2 regions of the Thalassotalea sp. Y01 genome follow, and region 1 is predicted to be linked to the other one. Evidence: predicted binding sites of a transcription regulator. Region 1 holds the regulator's gene; the other holds the start of a gene.
The links. The regulator MetJ, encoded in region 1, represses methionine synthesis genes. The targets are predictions, from matches to a motif close to TAGACGTCTAGACGTCTA.
Positions count from the first base shown of each region.

Region 2: a site for MetJ is predicted at 11,831-11,848, ahead of metA (homoserine O-succinyltransferase). Genes of this name have one in related genera too.

Region 1 is NZ_JABBXG010000007.1:185,769-202,674, reverse strand. Features, by position in the region: gene HII16_RS11920 (argininosuccinate synthase) at 1-58, opposite strand, end outside; gene HII16_RS11915 (ornithine carbamoyltransferase) at 110-1,024, opposite strand; gene argB (acetylglutamate kinase) at 1,061-1,837, opposite strand; gene argC (N-acetyl-gamma-glutamyl-phosphate reductase) at 1,830-2,855, opposite strand; gene argE (acetylornithine deacetylase) at 3,091-4,251, shown strand; gene metF (methylenetetrahydrofolate reductase) at 4,314-5,204, opposite strand; gene metL (bifunctional aspartate kinase/homoserine dehydrogenase II) at 5,205-7,634, opposite strand; gene metB (cystathionine gamma-synthase) at 7,638-8,822, opposite strand; gene metJ (met regulon transcriptional regulator MetJ) at 9,019-9,345, shown strand; gene HII16_RS11875 (malic enzyme-like NAD(P)-binding protein) at 9,421-10,674, opposite strand; gene HII16_RS11870 (hypothetical protein) at 11,001-11,582, shown strand; gene HII16_RS11865 (TetR/AcrR family transcriptional regulator) at 11,672-12,256, shown strand; gene HII16_RS11860 (metal-dependent hydrolase) at 12,268-13,458, shown strand; gene HII16_RS11855 (adenylosuccinate synthase) at 13,515-14,813, opposite strand; gene HII16_RS11850 (DUF2065 domain-containing protein) at 14,973-15,161, opposite strand; gene hflC (protease modulator HflC) at 15,252-16,136, opposite strand; gene hflK (FtsH protease activity modulator HflK) at 16,139-16,906, opposite strand, start outside.
Region 2 is NZ_JABBXG010000012.1:8,468-25,373, reverse strand. Features, by position in the region: gene ispD (2-C-methyl-D-erythritol 4-phosphate cytidylyltransferase) at 1-257, shown strand, start outside; gene ispF (2-C-methyl-D-erythritol 2,4-cyclodiphosphate synthase) at 248-721, shown strand; gene HII16_RS15045 (tRNA pseudouridine(13) synthase TruD) at 714-1,772, shown strand; gene surE (5'/3'-nucleotidase SurE) at 1,753-2,505, shown strand; gene HII16_RS15035 (protein-L-isoaspartate(D-aspartate) O-methyltransferase) at 2,502-3,158, shown strand; gene HII16_RS15030 (YqaA family protein) at 3,155-3,733, shown strand; gene HII16_RS15025 (peptidoglycan DD-metalloendopeptidase family protein) at 3,780-4,610, shown strand; gene rpoS (RNA polymerase sigma factor RpoS) at 4,685-5,608, shown strand; gene mutS (DNA mismatch repair protein MutS) at 5,696-8,263, opposite strand; gene recA (recombinase RecA) at 8,656-9,681, shown strand; gene HII16_RS15005 (prolyl oligopeptidase family serine peptidase) at 9,760-11,715, opposite strand; gene metA (homoserine O-succinyltransferase) at 11,910-12,821, shown strand; gene metH (methionine synthase) at 12,861-16,547, shown strand; gene HII16_RS14990 (S41 family peptidase) at 16,699-16,906, opposite strand, start outside.

The DNA of each region.
Region 1 (16,906 bases):
CTGATGTATCTAAACCACCTGAATAGGCCAGTACCACTTTCTTAATATCTTGACTCATAATATCTACTCTTAAATCTATAAATTCTTTACTAAAATCTTGAAACTCGGCCTAATCAGCCAACAAATTAACCAGCACGGAGTTTTGTGCCCACATACGGTTTTCGGCTTGTAAGAAAGCCAATGACTTATCCGAATCAAAAACCTCTGTGGTTACCTCTTGCTCTAAGTGTGCAGGCTGACAATGCATTAACGCGCTCGCGCCTGCCTTTTCCATCAGTGTTTTGTTGACCTGATATGGCATAAAGGTTTGCAGTATTTGCTCAACCTTGGTGTTATCTCCCATAGATATCCAAGTATCGGTATAAATCACCTGTTGCTCTGCTGCAGCATTAATGTCAGTGGTAATGGTTAACGTGCTGCCGTTGGCCTTTGCCAAGGCTTGCGCTTTATCAACCATTTTGGCACAAGGCTCATAACCAACCGGCGAAATAACCGTGACGTTGACGCCAAGCACTGGCCCCATAAGCATTAATGAATTTGAGACATTGTTACCATCACCGATATAACACAGATTTAATCCGTTAAGTTGACCAAAGGTTTCGGTTAAAGCCATGTAATCAGCCAAAGCCTGACACGGGTGATATAAATCACTTAAGGCATTGATAACTGGAATACCTGCGTGCTCCGCCATCTCATCGAGTACCGATTGTTTGAACACACGGGCAACAATGGCATCGCTCCAACACGCTAAGTTTTTGGCAACGTCTTTAACCCGTTCACGCTCACCTAATTGGCCATTTTGCTGACCTAAATATAAGCTATGACCGCCCAATTTATTAATGCCAAAATCAAAACTAACATGAGTTCGCAAGGATGGTTTTTCAAACAACATAGCAACGGTTTTACCGGCTAGGGCATTTTGGTATTTTGGTAAGTTATTTTTAATATCAATCGCTTGCGTAATTAACTGGGTTAATTGCGTATTATCAAAATCACTATCTGCAAGAAAATGTTGCATCGACATATGTATCTTCCTGTTATTAAGAAAATTTATTAAGTTTTAAAGTGTAGGAATAATGCGGGTGCCAAACTCGCCATTACTGTTTAACACAAACAGTTTTTCAGGCGATTTCCAACTGGCAACCGCGATACTTCGTCGTAATCGGTTGGCTGCAGCAAATGCAGCGTTAACTTTAGCGATCATGCCACCGGCAATGACGCCTTGTTCGATAAGGTGTTTGGCTTGCTCACCATCAAGTGTAGCAAGGTATTTTTGATCGGCACCTTTAACCCCGGCGACATCAGTTAACAACACCAAATCAGCATTGAGTAACTCACTGATAGCCACCGCTGCATCATCGGCATTCACATTAACTAACGTGCCATTGTCTAAGCTGCCAATAGAACTGATTAACGGCAAACAGTTTGCCGCGACTAATGAATTTAACAAGCTCGCATTGCCCGCTTGAGGTATACCAACACAACCTAATTTGGGGTCAGCAGGCAAACACACAATGGACTGTCCATCATGCAATGCTAAGCCGACTGTTTTTAAACCACTATGGTTCGCTATTGCCACCATATGCTTATTAACCGTACCCGCTAAGGCGCCGCTAATAACCGCCATATGAGCCTGTTCGCTTACCCGTAAGCCATCGATTTTTTTACTGACAAATCCAGCTTGTTGCAACATATCATCAGCCACACAGCCACCGCCATGGACGATAATAACGCCACGGTCTTGTTGTAACTGGCTAACAACCTTAAATAAATCTGACAGAGCCTGATCAGACTCCATTATCGCTCCACCAATCTTAATAACCAGAGGCCTAGTCATGCTGACCTCCAAGTAATGCTAAGGTCGGTTGCAAGCCAAAACTAATATTAAAACATTGCACCGCTTGTGACGCCGCGCCTTTTAATAAGTTATCAATGGCGCAACTAACCACCAAAACGTGTAACGATTCATCATATTGCCAATAAATGTTGGCAAACGGCGTATTGGCAACATCATCGATTTGCGGCCAGCTTTTACTGATACGCACCAATGGCGTGTGTTGGTAACACTGCTCAAACGCCATATCTACCTGTTGTTTAGTCACAGTGTCTTGCAAGTTAAGGGTTACCGTTGCCATTAAGCCACGTTTAAACGGCGCAATATGAGGATTAAAAATGACCTGAGCACCGGCTTCTTGGCTTATTTCAGGCTGATGGCGATGCTGTAATATATTGTAGGCTTTTAGGCTTAACTCATTAAAGCTGGTTGCTAATGACGCTTTGCGACCAGCACCACTGACGCCACTGATACCATTGACAACGATTAAGCCATCTTTTTGCTGTAAGCCGGCATCGATTATTGGTTTTAATGACAATAAACTGGCGGTTGGATAACAACCAGGCACGGCAACAATATGAGTTTCAGCGATGGCTTGCTGATTAAATTCGGCCAATCCATATACCGCTTGTTGCAACAAGTCGGTATGTTGGTGAGCAAAACCATAATATTTAGGATAATCGTCGGCGTCTTGCAGACGAAAGGCACCGGACAAATCAAACACTTTAACGCCTGCATCGACAAAAGCATTCGCCCACTGCTGTGAATATTCATGAGGAGTGGCAAAAAACACCGCATCAATTTCAGATTGGTGATCTTTTAACCATGCCGCTGAAAAAGCCTGAAGAGGCAGATCACAAACACCCTGCATCGCCGGATATAACTCGCTGAACTCAAGATCTGCTGATGCACTATTTTCAGATACAAGTAATTGCAAAACATCCACTTGGGGATGCTTTGTTAGGATTTTAACTAATTCAGCGCCGGCATAGCCACTAGCACCTATAATTGCAACTTTCACTTAACCTCTCACTTGCAATTTTATTCAACAAGAATAAATGTATGATTTCTATCAGCAGGGTATTATCCGCGATCCACATCCGCTCTGGCTACTATTTATACAAAACGGTTACAATAAAATCCGACAACCTATGGTCTTTACCCAGAAGCTTGATTAAACTGTCCAAAGAAAGATAACAGCGATAATATACTTATGCAATAAAAAAGCATAAGTATTTGCAATAAAGAGTAAGTAAATGTCAACAATTGTAAAGCTACCCAATTTTCAGCAAGCACTTAGTGAATTAATCGCCAGCCCATCGATCAGTGCTGATTCTGCATCACTCGACCAAAGTAACTTGGCGGTAATTGAAATATTAGCGACTTGGTTCAAGGATCTAGGCTTTGCAGTGAATATTCAAAAAGTGCCTGGAACCAACAATAAATATAATTTGCTGGCTAAGATAGGCAGCGGCGAAGGTGGCTTATTACTGTCCGGCCATAGTGATACCGTGCCTTTCGATCAACAAGGCTGGAACAGCGACCCGTTTGCTATACATGAGAAAGACGATAAGTTTTTTGGATTGGGTACCTGTGACATGAAAGGCTTTTTCGCGTTTATCTTGCAAGCCTGCAAGCAGCTACCATTAACCAAGCTAACAAAGCCGTTATATATTCTTGCCACAGCCGATGAAGAGACAACCATGGCTGGTGCACGCTTTTTCATCGAACAACAATTGGCCAAACCCGATGTGGCAATTATTGGCGAACCGACCAACTTAAAGCCGGTAATTATGCACAAAGGACATATGTCTCATCGTATTACGGTGGTTGGCAAGTCAGGCCATTCCAGCCAACCGGCGAAAGGCATTAATGCCATTGAAATCATGTTCGAGATTATTAAGAGCTTAATGACCTTAAAGCAAGAGCTTAAACATCAATATCAAAACACTGCCTTTTCAGTTACTGAGCCGACCTTAAATTTTGGTGCTATAAAAGGTGGTGACAGTGCTAATCGAATTTGCGGCGATTGCTACTTAGATATCGATTTACGAGCGTTACCTGGTATCAAAGATGAAGAGCTGCTGTTTTGGTTAAGTGAGGCATTAAAAGCAACGGCAGAGAAATATCCCGGTAGAGTTAACATGCAGGAATTGCATGCCAGCTCCCCTGCCTTCGCTGAAAATGAGTCCAGTGAGTTGGTTCACGTCGCTGAAAAACTCTCTGGGCATTGTTGTCAGGCGGTAAATTACGCTACCGAAGCGCCGTTTATTCAGCAATTAGGTTGCCAAACCATTGTCTTAGGCCCAGGTTCGATTGAGCAAGCACATCAAATAGATGAATTTTTAGCATTCGATCAAATCAAGCCAACGGAAAAAATCTTATTGGATTTTATCCAACACTATTGCCTGCGATAAACGAAAAGGACAGTTTGTCATGTAAACAAACTGTCCCTGTGAGATAGCACTATGTAGATTGCTTAACCTTGTTGCGGGCGAATACCTAAGGTGTGACAAATTGCATAGGTTAATTCGGAACGATTTAGCGTATAAAAATGAAAGTCATTAACCCCTTCACTACGTAATATCTTCACCTGCTCCATGGCGATATTGGCACCAACCATGTTTCGCGTTGTCGGGTCATCATCGAGTCCCTCGTACAATTTGCCCATCCAATCTGGAACGTGCACGTTAGTTAACCCTGCAAAGCGTTTTAAAGTGGCAAAATTTGATACCGGCAAAATGCCCGGTACAATCTCGACATCAATACCAACCGCAACACAACGGTCTCGAAAACGTAAATAGGCGTCTATATCAAAAAAGAATTGCGAGATAGCACGCGTCGCGCCAGCATCAATTTTTCGTTTCAAGTTGACCAAATCAAATTGCGCATTAGGCGATTCGGGGTGGGTTTCTGGATAGGCGGCAACAGAGATTTCAAAGTCAGCGACCCCTTTTAATACCTCGACTAAGTCGCTGGCATACATATTTGGTTTTTCACTGCTGTTTGGTAAATCACCACGTAACGCAACAATGTGACGAACACCGCTTTGCCAATAGTCTTTCGCAATATCGATTAACTCTTGTTTACTGGCATCAATGCAAGTCAAATGTGGCGCTGCAACTAAGCTAGTGTCACGTTGAATTCGTTTAATAACGCCATGTGTTCTATCTCGGGTACCACTGCCTGCCCCGTAGGTTACTGACACAAAACTAGGATTAAGCGGTTCTAGACGTTCTACCGAATTCCACAAGGTGGTTTCCATTTGTTCAGAGTTTGGCGGAAAAAATTCAAATGACACATTTAAGTCGCGATCCAAATCACGGACAGTACGATTTAACAAATCAAGTTGGCGAGCTTTAGCATTCATTTAATATATCCCCTTAATGACAACTTCTTTTTTCTTATGTTCTAAACGCTGGCACAAATTAACTAAGTCAGAATGCAAGCCGCCAGCGGTAACATCTCGACCGGCACCAGGGCCGCGTATGATCAATGGATTCTCTTGATACCAGTCACTCACCAATAAAAAGATATTATCGCAGGCTGTCAGATTTACAAATGCGTGGTCCGCCGGCAGTATTTCCAAACCAACCTTCGCGGTAAGATTGTTATTATCTATGGCAAATCTAGCCACATAACGCAAATGCTGTTGCTGACTTTTTGCCTCATTTAACTTATTAGCAAAATACTCGTCCAATTCTGTAATGCGAGTAAAGAATTCATTTTTATCAATACGTTGTAACGATGGTGGCACAAGGTTTTCAACTTCTATGTTGTCCAATTCAAGCTCAAAACCAGCTAATCTGGCCAAAATAAGTAACTTTCTTTGTACGTCCAACCCAGATAAATCATCACGCGGATCAGGCTCGGTAAAACCTTGCTCAAGTGCATTTAAGACTAAATCTGAAAATGCCTGCTCACCGCTAAAGTTAGCAAACAGCCATGATAAAGTGCCTGAAAATATACCGGCAATTTCATGAATATTGTCACCGCTTTGCAATAGATCATTAATGGCGTAATTCACCGGTAAGCCCGCGCCGACTGTGGTATTAACTAACCACTGACTGCCGGTATCTTTTTGCACGTCTAATAATTGGCTGTATTGACTCTGCTCGCAAGAACCGGCGCATTTGTTGGCGCTGATGACATGGATACCACGTTCAAAAAAACTTTGGTATAACTGAGCAAAACTCTCTGACGGCGTAATATCAACAACCACTAACTCGTCATACGGATGTTGCTCTAACCAACCAAGTAATTGTTGATTATCATAGTCAACACTGCCGTCAGCAAATGACGGTAGTGCCTGACTTGGGTCGATACCATCGTTGTTAATAAGCGCTTTTTTTGATGTCGCAAGGCCAACCAAATGCACGTTTTCTAAACTTGAGATACGTGTTAACTGTTTTGGCAGCATGTCTAAAAATTTGCTGCCGATATTACCTAAACCTGCAACCACTAACCCTATATTGCGAGCATTTTTCGTTATGCTGGAATGCACTTGATTAAGTAATTCGACATTGCAGCTCTCGTTTAAAAACGCCAGCAAGCTGTGACCATTGTCACTGCCGACCAAAGCATCCAATGCTTCGTGGCGCAATACTCGTTTAAAACGTGCTTTAATTTCACTGCGACTCGCCACTTGATAGCCAACCACAGCCACTAACGATACTTGCTGGTAACTGAACTCAAGTTGATGCTGTTGCAGATATTCAATCGCCAACTGCGAAAACTGCTGGCTCACCACTAAGCACGACTTATCAGGGCATTGGTAAATCGGTTCAAAGCGGGCAATCACATGCCGCAAATACAGCTCGCTAACTTTATTTGTGTTAATTTTCACCAGATCATTATTGTGAGTAACCGATAGCTCGCTTTTGGCGATATCACCAAAGACACCGATTTCAGTACCATTGTCTTCGGGTAAAAAACTACTGGCGACATTCAATTGAATTTGCTGACATTGCAAAGGCGTTAATGTTTTCGCGTGTAGCACTGGATTGCCCAGTCTACCTAACTCCGCTGCCACTGAATTTTCAATACGATGTAGCTTGCGTGCGGTTGAAATAATACGAGGATCGGCACTGTAAATACCGTCGACATCGGTCCATAGCGTGACACTTTCTGCGCCGATAAGTTTGGCAACAATTGTTGCACTGTAATCGCTGCCATTACGGCCCAATGTTTGCGTTCTATTTTTGCTATCTGTGGCTATATAACCGGTAATTACCGTTAACTTTTCTGCTTGCTTAGCCGTTAAAAACGCTTGTTGTGAGCTATGCTCAACCAATTGATAATCATTGTCACAGTCAAGATGTAAAACTTGACGTGAGTCAACACCAATACATGGACATAACTGTTCATTAATCAGCGCCGATAACAAACGCATTGACCAAATTTCACCATGCGCTAATAGATCGTGTCGCTGATATATATCATCAAAATCGGTTTCGGCAAGCTTGGTAATATCCTTAGCGATTTGCTGGCATTCGGTTGCTGCCGCTGATGTAGATAGTAATTCACAGACCAAATTTTGCTGCTGATTTTGTAGCTCTGTTAATAATAACTGGCGCTGTTCGCTCTGTTGACAGTTAATGATTGCAAACAGCTTATCCGTGGTTTTACCGTTCGCTGACACCACTACGACGTCATCAAGTTGTGCTTCTTGCTTTAAAATTTGTATAACTCTTAATAAACACTCAGCATTGGCCAGTGAACTGCCACCAAACTTATGCACATTTACCGGTAGTTGTACCGCGTTATTTATATTTAACAAAGATGAGTTTGCTTGGTTCATGACTTATCCTTCACCGGCTTTATCACTAGGTGCAGTATATGCAGCATCAAGGGCTTGCTGTAAATCAGCAACAATATCGTCAGCATCTTCAATGCCTATAGACAGGCGAATCAGTGTTTGTGAGATACCTGCGGCTTTTTGTGCAGCTATATCCATACCCGCGTGTGTCATGGTCGATGGGTGTGCAGCCAAAGACTCTACGCCACCAAGAGACTGGGCTAGTGTAAACAACTGTAAAGCGGCAAAGAATTTACGAACCTGATTTTCATCGCCTTTAATATCAAACGACAACATTGAACCAAAACCGGCTTGTTGCGCTTTAGCTATCTCATGGCCAGGATGTGTCGACAGGCCAGGATAATAAACCGCCTCGACAGCCTGGTGCTTGGTAAGCAACGCAACCACCGCTTGGCTATTTTGCTGATGGGCTCGCAAACGTACAGGCAAGGTTTTGATGCCGCGTAAAGTCAGGTAGGCATCAAAAGCACTGCCAGTAATACCAATGCAATTTGCCCACCAAGCCAGATCATCGCCTAATTTCGGGTCTTTAGTGACAACGGCACCGCCGACAATATCTGAATGACCATTAATAAACTTAGTGGTTGAATGAATAACAATATCAGCACCTAGCTCTAATGGGCGCTGCAATAAGGGTGATAGAAACGTGTTGTCCACGGCAATTAAGGCGCCTACCTGCTTGGCGGCATCGCAAACCTTTTTAATATCCACTAAACGCAACAATGGATTACTTGGTGTCTCAACCAATACCAGTTTTGGCTTTTTGGCTAAGGCGTCGGCTAGCGCTTGACTGTCGGTTTGATCAACGACATCTAATTCAAATTGACCACGTTTGGCTAGATGGACAAACAATCTGTAACTGCCGCCATAACAATCATGCGGTATCAGTAATCTGTCACCCGCGCTGAGCAGTTGGCAAATTAGGTGAATCGCCGACATCCCGGTGCTGGTAATAACCCCTTTGCTGCCACCTTCTAAATGTGCAATAACCTCGGCCAGCGTTTGACGCGTTGGGTTACCCGTGCGCGAATAGTCAAATTGACGTTTTTCGTTAAATCCTTTGAGGCTATAGGTGCTCGATAAATGCATCGCCGGCACGACAGCTCCGTGATGCTGATCACTGTTTATTCCTGCCTGTACCGCGATGGTCGCTAATTTATCGAGTTTCATAATTTTGTTACCGTATTTATCATTAGATGTTTAGACGTCTATAAATCTATACGGATTAATTACTCAGGTCAAGAAGTTTTAGCCATCTATACATCTTTGCTTATAGATGTTGACTCAAACAACATATCCAGTACAATTTGATCAGCTGAGTAAAAACATCCAGATATAATTAAAAAACGGTTATTAGGGAGCAAAAATGGCTGACTGGAATGGCGAGTACATTAATCCATACGCGCCACACGGCAAAAAAAGTGAGCAAGTGAAGAAGATCACCGTATCTATTCCACTGCGAGTATTAAAAGTATTGACCGACGAGCGTACCCGCCGTCAGGTAAATAATTTACGTCACGCCACCAATAGTGAGTTGTTATGTGAGGCGTTTTTGCACGCGTTCACCGGGCAACCATTGCCAAGCGATAACGATTTGGCGAAAGATAACGAAAACTTGTTACCTGAAAGTGTGCGTAAAGTGCTGGAAGAAAATGGTATCACCGACTTTTCAGACTTCGAGAACGATGATTAAACATCATTGATGTCAATTCATTGAATAAAAAAAAGCGCTGATATCAGCGCTTTTTTATTGTTGTAATTTAACTTACTAGCTATTGCCCATACCCATATAGTTTTTAGGCAAGTCTATGGTCGACACGCCGGTTTCAACAGCGGCATTGGCGACAGCGAAGGCAACGTTGGCCAATAGTCTTGGATCCATAGGTTTAGGAATAATGTAGTCCTTACCAAACTCAAGTTTGTTACAACCGCTCGCATGCAACACCCCTTCTGGTACAGGCAATTTGGCAATCTCTCGAATCGCATCAACTGCAGCAACCTTCATGGCATCGTTAATTTGGCGAGAACGTACATCTAAAGCACCGCGGAAAATAAATGGGAAGCACAACACGTTATTCACCTGATTTGGATAATCAGAACGGCCGGTTGCCATAATCAAATCATCACGAGTAGCATGTGCCAACTCCGGCTTGATTTCTGGATCTGGGTTCGAGCAAGCGAAAACAACTGGTTTTGCAGCCATTAGCTGCAATTGCTCAGCTGATAATAGATTTGGACCTGATACACCAACGAACACATCCGCCCCTTCTAAGGCATCTTCTAAGGTGCGTTTATCGGTGTTATTGGCAAATAATTTTTTATACTCATTTAAGTCATCACGGCGGGTATGAACGATACCTTTGCGATCTAGCATGTAAATGTTTTCACGCTGAGCGCCGCAAGTGATCAATAATTCCATGCAGGCAATGGCCGCAGCGCCAGCACCTAAACATACAATTTGAGCTTGCTTTAGTTGTTTACCTTGTACTTCTAACGCATTAAGCATGCCTGCAGCAGTGACAATGGCGGTACCATGTTGATCATCATGAAAAATTGGCACCTTACAGCGTTCAATCAAGGCTTTTTCAATAACGAAACATTCCGGCGCTTTGATATCTTCAAGATTAATACCACCAAAGCTATCCGCAATATTCGCCACGGTATTAACGAAGTCTTCAATGGTATTGTGTTTAACTTCAATGTCGAACGAATCAATATTAGCAAAGCGCTTAAATAACAATGCTTTGCCTTCCATAACAGGCTTAGAAGCCAATGGACCTAGATTACCTAAACCCAAAATCGCCGTACCGTCACTGATGACCGCAACCGTATTACCTTTGTTTGTATAGCGATAGACATTATCTGGATTTTCTGCAATCTCTCGTACCGGCTCTGCGACACCCGGACTATAGGCAAGAGCCAAATCATCCGCCGTTTCGGCAGGGGTAGTTAATGCAACACTGATTTTGCCTGGTTTAGGCTGTTCATGATAATCGAGGGCTTGTTGACGCAGATCTGTCATTGACGAATTCCTTTAGAAAGACAAGGGTAGCTTAAGCTTAGTTAGAATAGTGAATGTTACCTGAAAACTTTCACAAGGGTTACATTTTTTAATGGCTATTTTGTTATAAGAAAGCGTTATTAGTAACAAATGATTTACGCATATATTGAACCTTGCATATCTAGTTTATTGGCCTGCATAAATAACAAAACCTGTTGCCATATCGGTGCGCTGTTTATGGTTATTATGTTGCCAAAGACAGCGTAAACCGCTACCGTTGTTGACAGTTGCAATTCATGTTTAAGAGAACCTATATGAACAAATCTACCATCAGCATTGCCTGCCTATTGACGTTAATTACCAGCTCAACGATGGCGACAGAAAACATAGCCGAAGCGCCTTTGGTATCGATTACTAGCCAAGATGCATTTTTTGATGCGATAAAACAGCACTGTGGTAAAGCATTTGCAGGAAAAGTTACTGTCGATAACAGCGACAGTGATGCATTTGCCAATAAACCGCTGATCATGCACGTGCGCAAATGCAGCGATAGTCAGCTGCAAATTCCATTTCATGTTGGCGATGACTCATCACGTACTTGGCTTGTCACCAAAACCGGCTCAGGTTTGTCGTTAAAGCATGATCATCGACACAAAGATGGCAGTAATGACGCGTTGACTATGTATGGTGGTCACAGCCAAGATGCAGGTTGGCCGCAAGTTCAATCTTTCCCTGCGGACCAATACTCAAAAGAAATGTTTGTTGCCCAAGGGATCCCACAATCGAACGACAATATTTGGCAAATGTTTATCTACCCAGAAAGCTTTTCGTATCGTTTGATTCGTCATGGCCGTGAGTTTCGCGTCGATTTTGACTTAAACAAGCCGGTAACACCACCAAGTGCACCTTGGGGTTACAGTGATAAGTAAACATAACTAAGGTTTGCCGTGTCGTTAATGTTTCGCTCAATGAGTTACTGTTTTCTATACTTAATAGCAAATGTGTCAATCGAGCGTAAATGTCGATGCCTAACGAAATGGAGCGGCGACAACAGATCATAGATACCGCATTGCAATTAGCGAGCAAACGTTCATGGCAAGCTGTTGCAATGCATGATATCAGTAATGAGCTAAAGCTGCCGTTGGTGCAGATTAAACCTTTGTTCCGCAGTAAAGACGCTATTGCCGAAGCCATTTTCGATCGTGCCGACGATGCAATGCTGGCGCTAAATGACAACCCCACCTTTCAGCAGCAAAACTCACAGCAGCGTTTATTAACCGCCATTATCACCTGGTTTGAAGCCTTACCTAACAACAAGGCGGTGTTAAAAGCGATCATGGCGTACAAATTTGAACCTGGGCACATCCATTTACAAGCACACGGCGTCACCAGAGTAAGCCGCACGGTGCAATGGTTTATCGATATTGCCAACATTCGCCAACAAGGGCTTAACCGAATATGTATTGAAATTAGCGTCACCGCGAGTTACTTGTTCAGTTTTGCCCATTTTATCCATGACAAAAGTCCTGGGCACGAGCGCACAAGGCATCGCTTAGCAAAGATGTTGTCCCGAATTGTTCATGCCGACACTCGGCAGTTATAGCTGATTCGTTGATGGATGCATTAACCCATGCAATCGTTGGCGCTGGTGTTGGCCAATGGTTTAAGCACAAACAAGATGATAATCGACTTGCCTCATGGCAATGCAGCGCAATCGGCGCGGTAGCAGCGTTATTGCCTGATCTGGATTATCTATTATTTTGGCTTCATCCTTTAGAATTCCTCGCCTATTGGCATAGAGCAGAGAGTCATTCTATTGTACTAGCACCACTATGGGCCTACCTATTTATGGGTCTATTATTACTTTGCAAACGGTACCTATTTGCACAGGTTCGCATCAACCGAAAATGGCTCTACACATTGCTGTTGACTGCCATCATGTCACATCTGCTGCTGGATGCGTTGACGGTATATGGTACGCAGTGGTTTGCACCGCTAAGCAGCTATAAAGTCAGCTTTTCACTATTGTTTGTCATCGATGGCTATTTCACTGGCAGTTGTTTGCTCGGTCTGCTTATTTATTGTTGCTATGATTGGCGCAATAGCAACACCAACCTAGAACAAGCAACAACAGGTAATAAAACATCCGCCATTAATATGGCAAAAAATAAGATGGCAAGACATGCGATTTGGACTGTGCCACTAAGTTATTTATTGCTGGTTGCCGGCATCAAGCAATACACACTCACATTACTAAGCAAGCAACCTTCACAGTTAGCTAGTGGCAGCACGATTAGTAATAGCAGGGTGAGCAAAAGCACGGTGTTGTTACCACAACCGTTTTCACCTTTGCTGTGGTTGGCAATAACGCAGCAGGATAATGGTTTGCAATACAGCTATATTCGTCTGGCTAATGACAAAGTGGCAAGACAACTTAGCTTAAGCCTAGGCAAGTCGGGTTACCTTGACCGTTATAACGATATCAACAGCAAATTAAGCCGTGATGGAAGCCGCGTGCAATGGCAACACACTTATCACCCAGCCAGCAGTGATGATGTCAATATCGTTAATGCTTGGCGGCATCCCCTAATGCAGGGCTTTAGAGACTTTGCGGTGTACCCGGTATTTTTGCAGTACAGCCGAAGCAAGGAGCAAGAGTGTTTTTGGTTTAGCGATTTACGCTATCACTGGCCATATTTTTTACCGTCATTTCGCTATGGTGTATGTCGAGAACCTGCCGCGACAAATGATTGGCATCTATACCGAAAACGATATCTAAGTAATGAGACGCAGGTCGTTAATTAACAAACTAGGCAAACAAAAAAGCCGGCATTAGCCGGCTTTTTCTTATAACGAAATGATTATTCGTCGAACGGGTTAACCAAAATCATGGTTTCTACACGATCTGGACCAGTCGAGATAATATCAATTGGAACACCACAAACTTGCTCAAGACGTTTGATATAAGCTCGTGCGTTTTCAGGTAGTTGCTCTACCGTTGTTGCACCAATAGTCGACTCACTCCAACCAGGCATGGTTTCGTATACAGGAGTGATGTTTTCGTAACCTTCAGCCGCCATTGGTGGCACGGTCAAAACATCGCCTGATTGAGTTTTGTAACCAGTACAAATCTTCAATTCTTTTAGACCATCCAATACATCTAGTTTGGTTAAACAGAAACCAGAAATAGAGTTAACTTGTACTGCACGGTGCATAGCGACGGCATCAAACCAACCACAACGACGTTCACGACCGGTAGTTGCACCGAACTCGTGACCAACAGTACCTAAATGGTGACCGACTTCATCGTTTAGCTCTGTCGGGAATGGACCTGAACCAACACGAGTCGTGTATGCTTTGGTAATACCTAATACATAGTCAAGGTAACGAGGACCAAAACCACAACCTGTGGCAACACCACCAACCGTGGTATTTGAAGAGGTAACATATGGGTATGTACCGTGGTCGATATCAAGTAAGGTACCTTGAGCACCTTCAAACATGATTGACTCACCGTTTTTGCGTGCTTGATCTAAGGTTTCGCTGATATCGTCCATCATAGCAATAATGGTCGGCGCGATAGCCATAACATCTTTGCACACTTGCTCAACGTCCAAAGCTTCTGCTTTGTAGTAGCTCGTTAATACGAAATTATGGTATTCCATGATTTCAGTTAACTTCGCTTTAAATGATTCAGCATCTAGTAAGTCGCCTACACGAAGACCACGACGGGCTACTTTATCTTCATATGCTGGGCCGATACCACGACCTGTTGTACCGATTTTCTTAGAGCCGCGAGCTGTTTCACGAGCATTATCTAACGCAACGTGGTACGGCATAATAAGAGGACAAGCATCACTGATTAGTAAGCGCTCACGTACTGGTACGTTACGCTCTTCTAACATGTTGATTTCTTTCATCAAGGCTGTCGGACATAAAACAACACCGTTACCGATCAGACATTTTACGTTGTCACGTAATACCCCTGATGGAATCAAGTGGAGAACAGTTTTTTCACCGTCAACGATCAATGTATGACCTGCGTTGTGACCACCTTGATAACGAACGACGTACTTCGCCTTATCCGTTAATAAGTCAACAACTTTACCTTTACCTTCATCACCCCATTGGGTGCCTAGAACAACGACGTTTTTGCCCATAATATATTTTGCAAATCGGAAAGAAAATTAGGCGGGGATCTTAGCAAATACGCGGGTCTAGATCATCTGTTTTATGAACTTTTTTGTAGTTAAATTGTTAACGGTGGGGTTAACAAATGTAAGAACTTAGAGTTATCGCGGTGAGTATTCTACAAATTGTTAATAATTGGCCATAAACAATACCGCGCCAATGGTCACTAAAACCAAACCAATTTGCCGTATTGTGGTTGGTTTTTCCTTAGCCAATTGCATCATAAAATTGCGCCAACGGTTAGGGAATAGTAAAGGTCCTAAACCTTCAAACATCAGCATCAAGGCAAAGGCAATAAGCACAATTTCAATAGTCATGAGCTTTCATCGATATTTTTATTAATATAGTGAATAGGCTAACGTAACGAGGCACAAATAAAAAGCCCACATTGAAGTGGGCTTTTGGGTTTATCTATTTGCTTTATTGTCTTTTAAGTAATGGAAGAAATCACTGTCTGGTTTAACGATCATGATATCTCCTTTATTACTGAAACTCTTTTCATACGCTTCAAGACTACGAACAAAGTTGTAAAATTCTGGGTCTTGATTAAATGAATCAGCGTAGACTTTAGCAGCCAATGCGTCGCCGGAACCACGTACTTCAAAAGACGTTTTATGGGCAGTCGCCAATAGAACGGCAATCTTCTTATTGATTTCAGCTTCAATTACCGCCGCTTTCTCACGACCTTTCGAGCGATGTTCTTTTGCTACCGCAATACGGTCAGCACGCATACGTTGATAAATAGACTCACTTACCTCATCCGGTAAGTTGATTCGTTTAACACGCACATCGATAACCTCGATACCAAGTTCAGCTTTACTCGACTCAGCACTTAGCATGGCTTCTTCCATCAGCGAGTCACGGTCACCGGATACGATCTGTTTAATGGTACGAGCACCAAACTCAGTACGTAGGCCGTTATTCACTTTTTGCTTTAATAGTGCTTCAGCATTGGCAAGATCACCACCACTGGTACGAACGTAAAACGTTGGGAAATCAACAATACGCCATTTCACGTAGCTGTCTACCAATACGTCTTTTTTCTCAGCAGTAACAAACCGGTCAGCACGGTCATCCAATGTTTGGATACGGGCATCAAGTTTATTGACACGTTCAATTAACGGAATCTTAAAGTGTAAGCCTGGCTCGTAAATTTTTACTTCACCACCACTATCACGTTTGATCTTTGAAAATTGAAAGACAATACCGCGTTCCATTTCATTAACGACGAATACCGATGATACGGTCAATAAACCGAGAATAACCAATACGATTAAAGAGAAATTTTTCATGATTAGTTTCCTCCTCGGTTAAAGCGATCGTTTCGCGATGAACTTGAATTAACGCTAGAGTTTTGACCTTGCGTTGGGTTGCGTTGAATTAACGGCGCAACTTCACGTTTAAAGGTTTGTGGTAAGTTTGATGATTGTTGCTGCATAATTTTATCTAGCGGCAAATACATCATGTTATTCCCACCTTCAACATCAACCATAACTTTCGAGGTGTTTGAATAGACTTTTTCCATAGTCGTAAGATACAAACGCTGACGTGTTACTTCAGGTGCCGCCTGATATTCTGGCAACAATTTATTAAACTTAGCAACATTACCCTGTGCTTCAAGAACAACCTGCTCGCTGTAACCTAGTGCTTGTTGCTCAATGCGTTTGGCTTCACCACGTGCTTTTGGCTCTTCTGATAAAGCATATGCTTCAGCTTCCAAAATGAAACGTTCTTCATCTTCTCGAGCCGCGATAGCATCATCAAATGCGTCTTTAACTTGCTCTGGCGGGCGAGAATTCTTGAAGTTAACGTCGGAAATCAAAATACCTAAATTATACGGTTCAATGATTTTCTCAAGCTCAGCCCATACCGATTGACGTACTTGTTCACGTCCAGATGTTAGTACTTCGTCCATGTTAGAATGACCGATTACATAACGGATGGCACTGTCAAACGCATGTTCCAGGCTGTTGTCAGCATTGGTAACATTAAATAGGTAATTACGCGCGTCAATAATACGATATTGCACTTGCATCTCTACGCTGACCAGATTTTCATCTTC
Region 2 (16,906 bases), on a different contig from region 1:
TCGCCTATACCGAAGAGCGTGAAAATATGTGGCACGCATTAACACCACAAATGTTCCCTCATCGTCTGCTTATTGACGCATTAGCCAATGGCTTGGCAGAGAATGCAGCGATAACCGATGAAGCGTCTGCACTAGAGTATGCCGGTCAATCGGCCCACTTAGTCTCAGGGCGCGAAGATAATATTAAAATAACTCGGCCAGCGGATTTACCCTTGGCGGCGTTTATTCTTAGCCAACAGGAGTCATCATGCGAATAGGTCATGGTTATGACGTTCATAAATTTGGTGGACAAGGCCCGGTTACTCTCGCGGGTGTGCAAATAGATTACAGTGCAGGCTTTGTTGCTCACTCCGATGGTGATGTCGCGATTCATGCTTTGTGCGACGCCATATTAGGTGCCTTGGCGTTAGGCGATATTGGTAATCACTTTCCTGATACTGACAGCGATTATGAAAACATCGACTCACGTATTTTATTACGCCATGTGGTGTCGTTAATGACAAATAAGCATTATCAAGTTGGTAATGTTGATATAACTATCGTTGCCCAAGCGCCTAAAATAGCGCCACATTTACTCGCGATGCGCGAAATTATCGCCAGCGATTTACAAACCGACATTGATAATGTCAACGTCAAAGCTACAACAACCGAAAAACTTGGTTTTGTTGGCCGCAAAGAAGGGGTTGCCGTTCATGCGGTAGCACTATTAAAAGATGCATAACCTCGATGACCTTGCTTATGTCTATGGCAAGCCGCTAAGCACCGGCGACTTACGCAGTCGCCCTGAAGATTTTAAAGTAACTGAGCTATTACCCTTTTCCGCCAGTGGCGAAGGTGAGCACTTACTGGTTAATCTTCGAAAGACCGGTGCCAATACGGTGTATGTAGCCAAGCAATTAGCCAAGTACTTTAAAGTGAAACCGCACATGGTTACCTACGCTGGTCTCAAAGATCGAAATGCCGTTACCGAGCAATTTTTTGGCGTTCATGTACCGGGTAAAAAACAATATGATTTAAGTGACTTTGATTGTGAAGGTGTCGAGGTTTTGTCGTGGCAGCGACATAATAAGAAGCTTAAAACCGGCGCTTTACTGGGCAACCATTTTGAAATCACCTTACGCAATGTCACCGACATCGAGGCAATACAACAAAGATGGCAAAAGATTACCGCAACCGGTGTTGCCAACTATTTTGGCGAGCAACGATTTGGTATTGATGGCAACAACCTAAATGGCGCCAAGCAACTATTTGCCGGTAAACGTATTCATGATAGAAACAAACGTGGCTTTTATTTATCAGCCGCGCGTTCTCATGTGTTCAACCAAATGCTCGATGCGCGTATTAAAAACGGCCATTTTAGCAACCCCATTGATGGTGATGTGTTTATGCTAAGTGGCAGTCGCAGTGTGTTTCACTGCGATAAGATAGATGATCAGATTATCCAGCGCCTAGCTGAGCAAGATATTGCCGCGACCTTACCATTGTGGGGCGAGGGCGAGCTAATGAGCAGTGATCAAGCCAAACAGTTTGAATTGGCCATTGCTGAACAACTAAGCGATTACTGCGACGGCCTTGAGAAGTTTGCCTTAAAACAAGAGCGTCGAGCGATAAGTCTATATGTACAAGCGGCAAAAATGACGGTTGATGGTGACAATGCCACCGTAAGCTTTGTCTTACCGTCAGGCTGTTTCGCGACAACTGTGTTAAGAGAATTACTCGATTATACCGACATCAGCGTAAAAGAGCGTGAAAATGAACATTCTGATAAGTAACGATGATGGCGTTAGCGCCAAAGGCATTAAGGTTTTACATCAGCATTTAAGTCAGGTTGCCAATACCAAGGTCGTGGCACCTGATCGCAACTGCAGCGGTGCCAGTAACTCACTTACCTTGTTAAATCCGCTACGTACAGAAACCCTTGATAATGGTTTTATTAGCGTAAACGGTACGCCGACGGACTGCGTGCACCTGGGCATCAGTCAGTTGTATGAGCAAGAGCCAGACTTGGTTGTTGCGGGTATCAACCACGGTGCCAACCTTGGCGATGATGTGTTGTATTCAGGCACAGTAGCTGCGGCAACCGAAGGCCGTCATATGGGCTTACCGGCCATTGCGGTATCTTTGGTAGGTAAAGAGTATAAACACTTTGATACCGCAGCCGTGGTAGTATGTCGCTTTATTGCTCGATTAAAGCAACACCCACTGCAAAGTGATCAAATCATCAATATTAATGTCCCTGATGTCCCTCTTGAGCAGTTAAAAGGTATCAGCGTGACGCGTTTGGGCCATCGCCATAAAGCCGAAACGATGAAACGTAGCCAAGATCCATGGCAACGTGATATTTATTGGTACGGTACGCTTGGATCAGAGCTGGATGCTGGACCTGGTACAGATTTTCATGCGGTTGCCAATAACTATGCATCTGTGACACCATTAACCGTTGATATGACAGCCTATAACAGCATGAGCGAAATAAAAGACTGGATAAGTGAATTAGACATATGAATGCAACTCGAAGTATAAGTGGCAAATCATTGCGCAGTGGCGAATTATTAGCACGGCAATTACACAGCCAGGGCATAAGCAATGAGCGAGTCTTACACGCCATCGCCAGTAGCCCTCGTCATATTTTCGTTCCGGAAATTTTAGCGCATAAGGCTTATGACAACACGGCATTGCCAATCGGGCAAGGGCAAACCATTTCGCAACCATACATTGTCGCTAAGATGACGGAATTGTTATTGGCAGGCAATGACGCTGAAAATGTCTTAGAGATAGGCACCGGCTCAGGCTATCAGACATCCATTTTGGCGCAACTTTTTGGTAAAGTGTATTCGGTTGAGCGCATCAAGTCGTTGCAATTTCAGGCCAAACGTCGTTTGCAAAGCATTGATCAACATAATGTACAAATGAAGCATGGCGATGGCTGGAAAGGCTGGGCGAGCAAAGCTCCTTTTAAAGCAATTATCGTAACCGCAGCCGCCACTGAAGTGCCGCAAAAATTACTAGAGCAACTGGCCGATGGGGGTAAGTTAATCATTCCAGTGGGCCAAGATGCGCAAGTACTTAAACTTATCCAGCGCCAAGGTGATACGTTTAATGTTAGCCAAATTGAGGCGGTGCGATTTGTGCCTTTGGTACCTGGAGAATTGCTGTGAAGATATTCTCGCCTTTGTATCAATGGACGATGCGATGGGCTACCCATACTGCCGCTCCTAAAGTGTTGGCAGTATTGTCGTTTGCAGAGTCGGTATTTTTCCCAATACCACCGGATGTATTACTGGCGCCTATGGTGTTATCGAAACCTGAAAATGCTTGGCGTTTAGCAATGATCACCACCTTAGCGTCTGTGGTTGGTGGCGTACTCGGATACTTGCTTGGTTTTTGGCTATATGAACCGGTAATTAAACCATTATTGATAGAGTTTAATTACATGGATAAATTCCAACACGCCATGGATTGGTTCGAAGACTATGGGGTCTGGGTGGTGTTCTTAGCGGGCTTTTCACCAATACCTTATAAGGTGTTCACGTTAAGTGCTGGCTTTTTACAAATGATGTTTTTACCCTTTCTTCTTGCGTCGGCGATAGGCCGAGGAATGCGCTTTTATTTGGTCGCAGGACTGATTAAAGCAGGCGGTGAAAAAATGGAAGCGAAACTTAGAAACAGCGTCGATATTATCGGTTGGGCTGTGGTCTTTGCAGCAATAGCGTTATATTTTATACTGAGATAATTACCAATAAAAACTGTTAACTAACTGAATAAAAATAAATATTTTTATGAATTGGCGGGAACGAAAAAACAACTCTTACACTGTTGCAGTGATGATAACCGTGATCATGGCGTTATCGGCGTGCGCGGAAAGAACACGCCCAGCACCAGTCGTAAACCTAGAAACAAACAGCAGTTCACGCCAGGCTCAAACTCCGATCCAAGATAAGACATACAAGGTTAAAAAAGGCGAAACCTTATATTCTATCGCCTTTCGCGCGGGGACCGATGTGCGCACTTTGGCGCAATATAATAACCTTAAGCCGCCATATCAAATCTATCCAAATCAAACTTTACATTTGATAGCGCAAGCCAGTATAAATAACGGCTCGACAAACGCCAGTAAATCAATCGTTAAAACTGTGCAAAAAAACAGCAAGAAAACTGTTGCAAATGATAAGGCCGAGGAGTATGGTGAGGTTAAGGGTGGGAAATTCACTGCGGTGAAAGTTCCATCATTAAAGCAAAAAGTGAATCGTTGGATATGGCCTGTTAAAGGGCCTGTAATTTCAAACTTTTCAAGTGCCGAAAAAGGAAATCAAGGCATCGATATAGCAGGTAAGAAGGGGCAACCCGTCAAAGCTGCAGCCGATGGTTTGATAGTCTATTCTGGCAGTGCGTTACGCGGTTATGGCAACCTGATAATCATCAAACATAATGATGACTATCTCAGTGCTTACGCTCACAATGATGAGTTACTGGTAAAAGAACAAGAAACAGTAAAAGCAGGAAGTGTGATCGCGAGAATGGGCAATACTGGTACAGATCGTACTATGTTGCACTTCGAAATTAGATTTAGGGGCAAATCGGTAAATCCAATGCGTTATTTACCGAAATAATCGTTAATAAGTTAATAAAAAAAGAGGCACGAGTGAACGTTTAATAATAATTCCGAGGATATTGGGAGATGTCGATGGATAATGCAAGAAGTACTACAGGCGCTGCAGTTGCAGAAGCAACTAAGACTACTGAAAAGAAAATCAGCAGCGAAGACACAGCATCAAATTTAGATGCAACTCAGATGTATTTGAGCGAGATAGGTTTTTCTCCGCTACTAAGTGCAGAAGAAGAGGTTTTCTTCTCCAGAAAAGCACTTAAAGGCTGTGAAGCATCCCGAGCTCGAATGATTGAAAGTAATCTCCGACTAGTCGTAAAAATTGCACGACGATATAACAATCGCGGTTTACCATTATTAGACTTAATCGAAGAAGGAAACTTGGGCCTTATTCGCGCAGTCGAAAAATTCGACCCAGAGCGCGGCTTCCGTTTCTCTACCTACGCAACCTGGTGGATCCGTCAAACCATTGAACGGGCCATTATGAATCAAACCCGAACCATTCGCTTACCTATCCATGTGGTTAAAGAGCTAAACGTATATTTACGTGCTGCCCGCGAATTGGTGCAACAGTTAGATCATGAGCCAACCGCCGAAGAAATTGCCAGTAAATTAGAAGTACCTGTTGCTGATGTCAGCAAGATGCTCAAGCTAAATGAGCGTATCACGTCAGTTGATACACCGTTTGGTGGCGAATCAGACAAAGCATTGTTAGATGTTATTGCCGACGAGAAGAGCCAAGGCCCTGAATCTGATTTGCAAGACTCAGATATTCGTCAAAATATTGTACATTGGTTGAATGAACTAAATTCTAAGCAACGTGAAGTATTAGCTCGTCGTTTCGGTTTACTTGGCTATGAGCCGGCAACATTAGAAGATGTTGGTCATGAGATTGGCCTAACCCGTGAACGCGTTCGTCAAATTCAGGTAGAAGCATTAAAACGCTTACGTGATATCTTATCTGCGCAAAACTTGTCTATCGAGTCATTGTTTCAGCAGTAAGCTCAAGCACACTAGATTGAACAAAAAAGAGCCGCCAGTTTATTGAACTGGCGGCTCTTTCTTTTGCAGCTTATAGTCGCTATCTGGCTATAACGATTTTTTTAATTGATACAGTAAATCAAGTGCTTGTCTGGGGCTCAAATTATCGATATCTAGGCTGTCTAGCTGCTCAATGATGGGATGTGCCTCATTAAACATATCGGCCTGCATCGCATCGCTTGGCGCTTGTGACAATATTGTTGGTTTTGCCTGGCTTTCTAGCTCACCTAAACGCTGCTTCGCGCGAGTTATGACGACTTTAGGTACACCGGCCAATTGCGCAACTTGCAAACCAAAACTTTTCGACGCTGCCCCTTCTTGCACTGCATGCATAAAGACAATAGAGTCGCCGTGCTCAATGGCATCTAAATGCACATTAGCAAGATTATCCATTTGCTCGGCCAATTCGGTTAATTCAAAATAATGACTGGCAAATAAGGTAAACGCTTTTGAGTTTAAAGCCAGATATTCGGCACAAGCCCAGGCTAACGATAAGCCATCGTAGGTGGATGTACCACGGCCTATCTCATCGAGCAGTACCAATGACTTATCCGATGCATTATTCAAAATATTGGCTGTCTCGGTCATTTCGACCATAAAGGTTGAACGGCCACTTGCCAGATCATCTGAGGCGCCAATACGGGTAAAGATGCGATCTACTATGCCTATGGTCGCGCTGTCGGCAGGGACAAAGCAGCCAACATGAGCTAGCAGGGTGATCAATGCGGTTTGTCGCATATAGGTTGATTTACCGCCCATATTTGGACCGGTAATGATCAACATTCGACGCTCGTTATTTAACTCCACAGGATTGGCGATAAAGGCGTCTTTACTGACTTGCTCAACCACTGGATGACGGCCAGCATTAATGTGTATGCCGGATTCATTGGTCAATGTTGGCTTTTGATAATTTAATGTTTGCGACCGTTCAGCAAAGGTATTTAGCACATCGAGTGTGGCGACCGATTGCGCACATGTCTGCAATTGTTCGATATGATCTGCGATAAGATCAAACAACTCATCATAGAGGCGCTTTTCTAAGGCCAAATAACGACTTTGCGCGGTTAAAACCTTCTCTTCGTGCGATTTTAACTCTTGGGTAATAAAGCGTTCGTTATTCTTTAAGGTTTGCCGGCGAATATAATGATCGGGCACATCTTGTGATTGGTTGCGGCTGATCTCAATATAAAAACCATGAACTTTATTGTAGCCAACCTTCAAGGTAGAGATACCGGTTTGCTCTCGCTCTTTGGCTTCTAATTGCTCAAGAAACTCGCTAGCGCCTTTGCTTAAACCGCGTAATTCGTCTAACTCGCTGTGATAACCTTCGGCAATCACCCCGCCGTCTCGTATTAATACCGGTGGGTTATCGATAATCGCTTCGCTCAACAATTGCTGAACATAGTCTATCGGTGTGACTTGCTCTGATAATCGCTGCATCAATGTAGATTGGCAAAGGCCGCTCAATTCATTGAGCTCGGGTAATAAGGTCAGTGCATTGCGCAATCGAGCAAAGTCTCGTGGGCGTGCACTGCGCAAGGCGATGCGTGAGACAATACGTTCGATATCGCCCATACCCTTAATGACATCAAATAAGTCTTCTTGGACATCGTTATCTAGGATGCTACTAATGGCGTCTTGACGTTGCGCTAAGGTATCGATATCGCGTAATGGAAAATGGAGCCAGCGTTTTAGTAGACGCGAGCCCATAGCCGAGGCGCTTTTATCAAGTACCGATGCCAAAGTGTTATCGACCGTACCTGATAGGTTGACGGTTAATTCAAGGTTTTTACGAGTTGCTGCGTCAAGAATAACGCCTTGTGAATAGGCTTCGGCTTTGATACTGCGAATATGTGGCAGCGCTGAACGTTGAGTATCTTTAACGTACTGTAATAAACAGCCTGCAGCACACAACCCAAGCGGGTAATCGTCAACACCATAGCCTGATAATGCCGTTGTTGAAAACTGCTCATTTAGCACTTTTTTAGCCGTTGCTAAATCGTATTCCCAATCTGGTCGGCGTCGACTGCCTTTGATTTGTTCAATGAGTGCTTGTTGACTAAATGATTCTGGATACAGCAACTCGGCTGGGTTCAATCGCTGCAATTCCGCCTGTAATTGTTCTTCTGTATTGGGTTCACAGATAACAAAGCGACCTGAGCTCATATCCAAGTAAGCAACACCAAAGCTATCTTTATGCTCAAATACCGAGACCAATAGATTATCATGCTTGTCTTCAAGCAAAGCCTCATCTGAAATAGTACCAGGGGTGATAATGCGCACGACTTTACGTTCGACCGGGCCTTTGCTGGTTGCTGGATCGCCTATTTGCTCACAGATAGCAACGGACTCGCCCAATTGCACTAATTTCGCTAAATAACCTTCTACCGCATGATAAGGGACACCGGCCATGGGGATGGCATTGCCGCCGGATTTACCACGTGCGGTCAGCGAGATATCAAGTAAGTCTGCGGCTTTTTTAGCGTCATCATAAAATAACTCGTAGAAGTCACCCATACGATAAAATAGCAGAATATGTTTAAATTCAGATTTTATGGTCAAATACTGCCGCATCATCGGCGTCGGATTGGTATTTTTTAAGAGATCGTCTGTCATTTATTAGCTTATTTTTATTGGCTTGGCCCTAAATTGTTAATGCCGGCAAAGGCTTAGGAATCGTGCTACGGGGCCGAGAAATATCTAGTGAAATTGGTAATCTAAAGATGTTAAAATAATCTACAGTAAAGCGCAAAGTTGTTTTGCTCTACAACGCATAAGCTTTGCCAAGTAAAACTACTGTATAAATACTGAATCCCACTGTTGTAAACACTGTTTCAAATCGTCTTTTAGTACTTTTTGCGAAACTAGAGTGTATTTTTTATCATTATATTTCAATGTTTTAGGCTGTATATTGAACGATTTAAAGAAAAAGGTGTTGATACTGTACGATTATACAGTATACTATTTCTCAACTACTGGATAAATTATAAAAATTACTGGAGACAACAATGGATGCGAATAAAGAAAAGGCGTTAGCCGCAGCATTAGGCCAAATCGAACGTCAATTCGGTAAAGGTTCAATCATGAAATTAGGTGAGAACCGCAGCATGGACGTTGAAACAGTATCGACTGGTTCATTATCGTTAGACGTCGCATTAGGCGCTGGCGGTTTACCTATGGGTCGTATCATTGAAATCTACGGTCCAGAATCAAGTGGTAAAACCACATTAACGTTAGAAGTTATTGCTGAAGCACAGCGCAACGGCAAAGTCTGTGCGTTTGTTGATGCTGAGCACGCACTAGACCCTATTTACGCTGAAAAGCTTGGTGTTAATATCGATAACTTACTTGTTTCGCAACCAGATACGGGTGAACAAGCGCTAGAGATATGTGACATGCTGACTCGTTCAGGCGCGGTTGACGTTATCGTAGTTGACTCGGTAGCGGCGTTAACACCAAAAGCAGAAATCGAAGGTGATATGGGTGATAGCCACATGGGTTTACAAGCTCGTATGTTGTCACAAGCTATGCGTAAACTTACCGGTAACTTGAAACAATCAAACACCATGATGATTTTCATTAACCAAATCCGTATGAAAATTGGTGTGATGTTCGGTAATCCAGAAACTACGACCGGTGGTAACGCACTTAAATTCTACGCGTCAGTACGTTTAGATATTCGTCGTATTGGTGCGGTAAAAGAGGGTGACCAAATTACCGGTAATGAAACGCGTGTTAAGGTTGTTAAAAATAAAATTGCACCACCATTCAAACAAGCTGAGTTCCAAATCATGTACGGTGAAGGTATCAACAACATTGGTGAGTTGATTGACTTAGGCGTACAACATAAGCTGGTTGAAAAAGCCGGTGCTTGGTATAGCTGTAATGGTGAGCGTATTGGTCAAGGTAAAGCCAATGCATGTAAATTTTTGAAAGAAAACACCGCAATGGCAAAAGATCTTGATGCCAAACTACGAGCGATGTTGTTAACGACAGTTAAGGACAGCGAAGAAGAAGCCGTTGAAGTTGAATAACATTCACGCTTAATCTTAAAGATAAAAAAACCGCTCTTTTGAGCGGTTTTTTTGTCTTATTATATAGTGGTGTAGTGATTAACCACCAATGTGTTGATTAAGAAAGTCGATGACTTTTTTGTTTGCTTTAACACGATTAGATTCGATTCTAAAACCATGGTATTCATCATCCACAAACAAGGTTTCCACCTTACGATCCATATCTTCTAATCGACTGGCTAAATCTTCAGCATGCTCGATTGGTGTGCGATCGTCCTCAGAGCCATGAATTAATAGCACCGGTGTTTTCAGTTTGTCTAAATTGTAATATGGCGATTGGCTACGCAATGTTTTTTCATCATCACTGATCGCTTCATTTAGATAGTCGGCACCATAGGCTGAGTCTGGAATGTCACCGCGATCGTAAGCCGCTTCTAGTTCAAATATACCAGCTGCTGCAATAGAACACTTATACAAGTCTGGTTCCACTATAGAGCTTTGTAGTGCCGAGTAAGCGCCAAAACTCCAACCGTAGATACATAGTTTGTTGGCATCTGCGATACCGCTATTTACAGCCCATTTTGTGGCATCAATGATGTCATATTGAATCTCGGTGCCCCATTTTTTATCACCCATGTGCATGAATTTTTCACCGAAACCGTCTGAGCCTCTAAAGTTAACTTGTAATACGGCAAAACCATTAGAAGTTAAGGTTTGTACGTGAGAATCATAGCCCCAATAGTCTCGTGCTCTTGGGCCACCGTGTGGCATAACGACCAATGGTAAGTTCTTGCCGTCAGTATTATTCGGTAAGCTAATATAGCCTAATAATTCAACACCATCTCTTGCTTTAAACCTAAACGGCTCCATTGCCGATAGTTCTTTTGACTCTAACCACTCATAGCTCTTGAACAAAAATTTCGCTTTGTTTTCAACCGTATCGTATAAATAGAAGGTACCAGGATTTCTATCACCGTGTGTTAAAACAACCACGGTTGAACCGTCTTGTGTGGTACTTGTGATATCAACAGAGTCACCTTTAAAAGACTTATAAAGAATTTGATGAACGTTGGCTAATGGTACTTTTTTAGTAAACATTAGGTAATTTGAATAATCTTCATCAATTTTAATGCCGTAAGGTACGCGGTCTCTGTCATAAAGCATACGGCTTATAACGGCGGTCTCACTTTTAAAAACCTTACTAGATTTTTTCTTTTTAAAGTTATACGAGTACAGGGTACCGTTGTCGCCATCATCAAAGTGGGTGTAGTAAAGTTTGTTATTGTCTGCGCTAAAACCGTAGACGTCGACTTTGTCTTCGGCAAAATTCACATCGATATCAAATGGGAAATCGCCCCATTCACCGCCAGGTTCACGGTAATATAGCAAAATATCGTCATATCCGACCGTGCCTTTTGCAAAACGTACTTCATTATTGTGATCAAGCCAGAATCTATTACCACGACCTGGTGATTTTATAATGCGTTTTTGCGCACCGGTATAAACGTTAAGACGAACTAACTCTGGTGCACGTTGTTCTTGATGACTTGCTCTTAGCCAAGGGCGAACCATAATTAAGATGTTATCGTCGTCGCCATCTAGGGTATCAACGACCGTGCCGTAACCACTGAAGGTTTTACGCTTTGATGTTGAGCTAACATCACCGTTATGATTATTTGAGAAGATAGGCTCGCGTCTACTACCATCGTAGTTTATGGCAAATAAACGACCGGTCAGTGCCTCTACGCCTAACGCACCGGTCTCAGTCAATAGCGAGACTACGACACGTTCGTTATTCACCCAGTGGTAATTACCGACACTTTCTTTACCTCCCATGATTAAGGTAAATACTAGCTTTTTGGATTCTGTCTCCATAAATGCCAATACATATTCGCCTTCATGATAGGTTCTAACGGCCAGATGTTTTCCATCTGGAGAAATTTTTGCTGAGGTGTACATAGGCTTTTTGGCATACTTAGCTAGCTCCGTTAGATCGGCAGCCGATGCTTGCGCTCCTATGAACATAAACAAGAATAGGGTAATAAACTTCTTCATAACTTCCCTTTTTATTATTTTGGAATGTGATTGTATTCTTGAAATCTTCAAGAAAGTGTTTCAATTTTACACACATTTAACATTTCTTTACAAATTGACGATGCATTTATTTTGATGGACGTCTAAACGTTTAGATGTTGACATTTCCAGATGGTTAAGTAGTATTAAGCACAATGCAATATGGGAAATAGTCGATGCCAATAAAGATACCGGATCAGTTGCCAGCGCTAGCGGTACTGGCGAATGAAAACATTTTTGTGATGTCGGAGAACCGAGCGATAAACCAAGATATTCGCCCGATGCAAGTTGCTATTATCAATTTGATGCCAAACAAGATAGAAACCGAAGTGCAAATATTGCGCATGCTTTCCAATACACCGCTACAGATCAATGTTGATTTAGTGCGGTTGCATTTAAACGAGTCAAAGAATACCCCTAAGGCACACATGGACGCGTTTTATGTATTGTTTGAAGACATTAAACACAAAAAATATGATGGTTTAATTGTCACTGGGGCACCACTTGGTCAGCTCGATTATCAACAAGTGACGTATTGGCCCAAAGTCGAAGAGGTATTTGCGTGGGCGGATGCCAATGTGACGTCGACTATGTATTCATGCTGGGCGGCTCATGCGGCGTTGTATTACCATTATGGCTTGCAACGTGAGTTGAGAGAGCAGAAATTATCCGGAGTGTATTTACATCAAACGCTTGACGATTTAGAGCCGCTAACACGCGGCTTTGATGAAGAATTTAAAGTGCCACATTCACGATATGGTGAAGTGCCAATAGTTGATTATCATTCTATTGACGGTTTAAACGTGCTTGCCGAATCGAACCAAGCCGGTGTCTATTTATCCGCCAGTCATGATAAAAAACATGTATTTGTTACAGGCCACCCGGAGTATGATGCAAGTACCTTAAAGGATGAATATCAACGAGACATCAGCGCGGGTATCGATGCCTTTATTCCAGTTAACTATTTTATCAATAATGATCTCGAGCAAAAGCCAAGCAATAGTTGGCGCAGCCATGGCTGTTTATTGTTTAGTAACTGGCTAAACTACTATGTATACCAAATTACCCCATACGAACTTAATAATTAACTCAAGGCGCAGCCTTTTACCTGCTTTTCGGAAGTAACAGTGAAATCAGCAACCAGCATTTTATTAGAGCAACAATTAGCTCAGCGTATCTTAGTTTTGGACGGTGCCATGGGCACGATGATCCAACAGCATAAGTTTGAAGAAAGTGATTATCGCGGTGAGCGTTTTGCCGATTGGCACTGTGACGTAAAAGGTAATAACGATTTATTGGTACTTAGCCAACCTGAAGTCATTGCTGATATTCATCGCCAGTATTTATTGGCCGGTGCCGATATTATAGAGACCAATAGCTTTAACTCAACCACCATCGCAATGGCAGATTACGACATGGAGTCGTTAAGTCGTGAGATTAACTTGGTATCAGCACAGATAGCAAGACGTGTAGCGGATGAAGTGACAGCGCAGCAGCCTCATAAACCTCGCTTTGTTGCAGGTGTGTTAGGGCCCACTAACCGTACCTGTTCAATTTCACCTGATGTCAACAATCCGGCATTTCGGAACGTCTCATTCAATGAGTTGGCCGAGGCGTATGTTGAGTCGACCGAAGCATTGATTGAGGGTGGCGCCGATATCATCATGATAGAAACCATCTTTGATACCCTTAATGCCAAGGCGGCCATTTTTGCCATTGAAGAGGTGTTTGCCAAACGTGGTGAGCGACTACCAATAATGGTATCAGGAACCATAACTGACGCATCGGGTCGTACCCTGTCGGGACAAACGACCGAAGCATTTTACAACTCTATGCGTCATGCCAATCCGATATCATTTGGTCTTAACTGTGCACTCGGTCCCGTTGAGCTGCGTCAATATGTTGAAGAGCTAAGCAATATCTCTGATTACGCGGTCAGTGCTCACCCAAATGCCGGTTTGCCTAATGCTTTCGGTGAATATGACTTCACCGTTGAGGACATGAATGCGCACATCAAAGAATGGGCCGAGTCTGGCTTTTTAAATATTGTAGGTGGCTGTTGTGGTACAACGCCTGAACACATTAAAGGCATCGCGGACACCGTAGCAAATATAAAACCACGACCTATTGCGCCTCGTAAAACGGCGTGTCGATTATCAGGTTTAGAAGCATTAACCATTAGTCAAGACAGTTTGTTCGTAAACGTAGGTGAGCGCACCAACGTCACCGGCTCGGCGATTTTTAGACGCCTTATTACCGAAGAAAAGTATGATGAAGCGATTTCTGTAGCTTTACAACAAGTTGAGAATGGCGCACAAATCATCGATATCAATATGGATGAAGGCATGCTTGATAGTCAGGGCGCCATGGTTAAGTTTTTGAACTTAATTGCCGGTGAGCCTGATATAGCTAAAGTACCTATCATGTTGGATTCGTCTAAATGGGAAATCATTGAAGCCGGGTTGCAGTGTATTCAAGGTAAAGGCATCGTTAATTCCATTTCATTAAAAGAAGGCGAGCAAATATTCCGCCACCAGGCGGAGCTTATTCGTCGTTACGGTGCGGCGGTTATCATCATGGCTTTTGATGAAGTAGGGCAAGCGGATACGAAACAACGCAAAGTGGAAATTTGTACTCGAGCCTACAATATTTTGGTTAATGAACTGAACTTTCCACCGGAAGATATTATTTTCGATCCAAATATTTTCGCCATTGCCACAGGTATTGAAGAGCATAATAACTACGCTGTCGACTTCATTGAAGCAACCAAAGTTATCAAAGACACCTTGCCTTATGCCATGGTGTCTGGTGGTGTATCTAATGTGTCTTTCTCGTTTCGTGGTAATAACCCAGTGCGAGAGGCGATTCATGCGTCGTTTTTATATCACGCCATTAAAAACGGTATGGACATGGGGATTGTTAACGCTGGCCAATTAGCCATATATCAAGACATTCCTGAAAACCTATTAAAGGCGGTTGAAGACGTCGTACAAAACAGTGATGACGGCGCAACCGAGCGCTTGCTTGATGTCGCCGAGGAGTTTCGCGGTCAAGCTGGTAGCAAAACCAATACGGTTGATTTAGCGTGGCGTGAATTGCCCGTAAAAGAACGTTTGCAGCATGCCTTAGTCAAAGGCATTAATGAATTTATCGTCGAAGATACCGAACAAGCTCGTGTTGAAGCGAGCAGACCATTGGACGTTATCGAAGGGCCATTGATGGATGGCATGAACGTAGTAGGCGATTTATTTGGTGAAGGGCAAATGTTCCTACCGCAGGTGGTAAAATCCGCTCGTGTTATGAAACAAGCTGTCGCCCACTTACAACCGTATATTGAAGCCGAAAAAACCGAAGCCTCAACCAATGGTAAAGTGCTGTTAGCAACCGTTAAAGGCGATGTGCACGATATTGGTAAAAACATCGTCGGTGTGGTGTTGCAATGCAATAATTATCAGGTTATCGACTTAGGAGTGATGGTGTCCTGCGATAAGATATTGCAGGTAGCAAGAGATGAAAACGTCGATATAATCGGTCTGTCTGGCTTGATCACACCAAGCTTAGATGAAATGGTTCACGTTGCTAAAGAGATGCAGCGTCTCGACTTTGACTTACCTTTATTGATCGGTGGCGCAACGACATCTAAAGCCCATACCGCCGTTAAAATAGAGCAGCAATATCAACATCCTGTGGTCTATGTGCCAAATGCATCGCGCTCAGTATCCGTGGTTAACTCATTGCTGACACCAGAGTTGAAAGGCGATCTCGTTGCTAAAATCGACAAAGAATACGAAACCGTGCGTGCACGCCACAATAAAAAGGGGCCACGCAGCGATTTGTCGACCTTTGATGAGGCGAAAGCCAATAAATTTTCCTTATCTTTCGACCAGTACACACCACGTAAACCAAACAAAACCGGTGTCACGGTATTAGATAATCTGGATTTAAATGAAGTTAGAAAGTACATCGACTGGACACCGTTTTTCTTAACCTGGCAATTGTCCGGCAAGTATCCGAAAATTCTTGAACATGAGCTTATAGGCGAAGAAGCAAGAAAGCTGTTCGCCGATGCAAATGCGATGATAGATCGGGTTATCGCCGATAAGAAGCTGCAAGCCAAGGCGGTTATTGGTTTGTTTCCAGCAGCCAGTATCGGTGAAGATATAGAAGTATATAGTGCTGATGACAAAAGCCATCGATTGACAACATTGCGCAACCTTCGTCAACAAACGAAAAAGAAAGCAGGGCAATATAACCGTTGTTTAGGTGATTATATTGCCAGTAAAGACAGCGCTATTGACGACTACATTGGTGCCTTTGCGGTGTCTTCTGGCTTTGGTGCGGATGAGCTGGTGGCTGAATATGATGCTAAGCACGATACGTACAATTCCATTTTATTAAAAGCAGTGGCAGATCGTTTAGCTGAAGCGTCAGCCGAATATTTGCACGAACGTGTGCGCAAAGAGTTTTGGGGTTATGCCAGCGATGAAAACTTTGATAACGAAGCGCTTATTCGCGAATCTTATCAAGGCATACGCCCTGCGCCTGGCTATCCTGCTTGTCCAGAACATACCGAAAAACGTACCTTATGGGAGTTGCTCGATGTTGAGACCAATATCGGTATGGAGCTGACCTCTAGTTTTGCCATGTGGCCAGGTGCTGCGGTGAGCGGTTGGTACTTTGCCCACCCAGACAGTAAATATTTTGCTGTCGCGAAAATCGATAAGCAACAAGCGCAAAGTTATGCGCAGCGAAAAGGTATGACCTTAGCCGATGCAGAAAAGTGGCTAGCGCCTAACTTGGATTACGAGCAGTAACATTATTTTTCAAGGGGTCAGATCACTTGATAAATATTAACAATGTCATATGTTCAAGTGATCTGACCCCTTGAAAGCAAAATCAACCAATCACACAGTAAAAAAGGGCATCGAATGATGCCCTTTTTGTTGTCTTACTCTTCCACTGTGACTAGTTAATTTTATTGATATCCGCTGCTGGACCTTGTTTTGCCATAGGCTTGGCATTAAGAGGCTTAATTGGTTGGCTTTTAAGCTTGTTCAATAAGTACTCGATACCAGCATCTAGCTGCGCGTCACTGCCCATAAACGTTGCATACGGCAGGTTCTCTACTTCGATATCAGGTGAGACACCCGTTCCTTCAACAACCCATTCACCT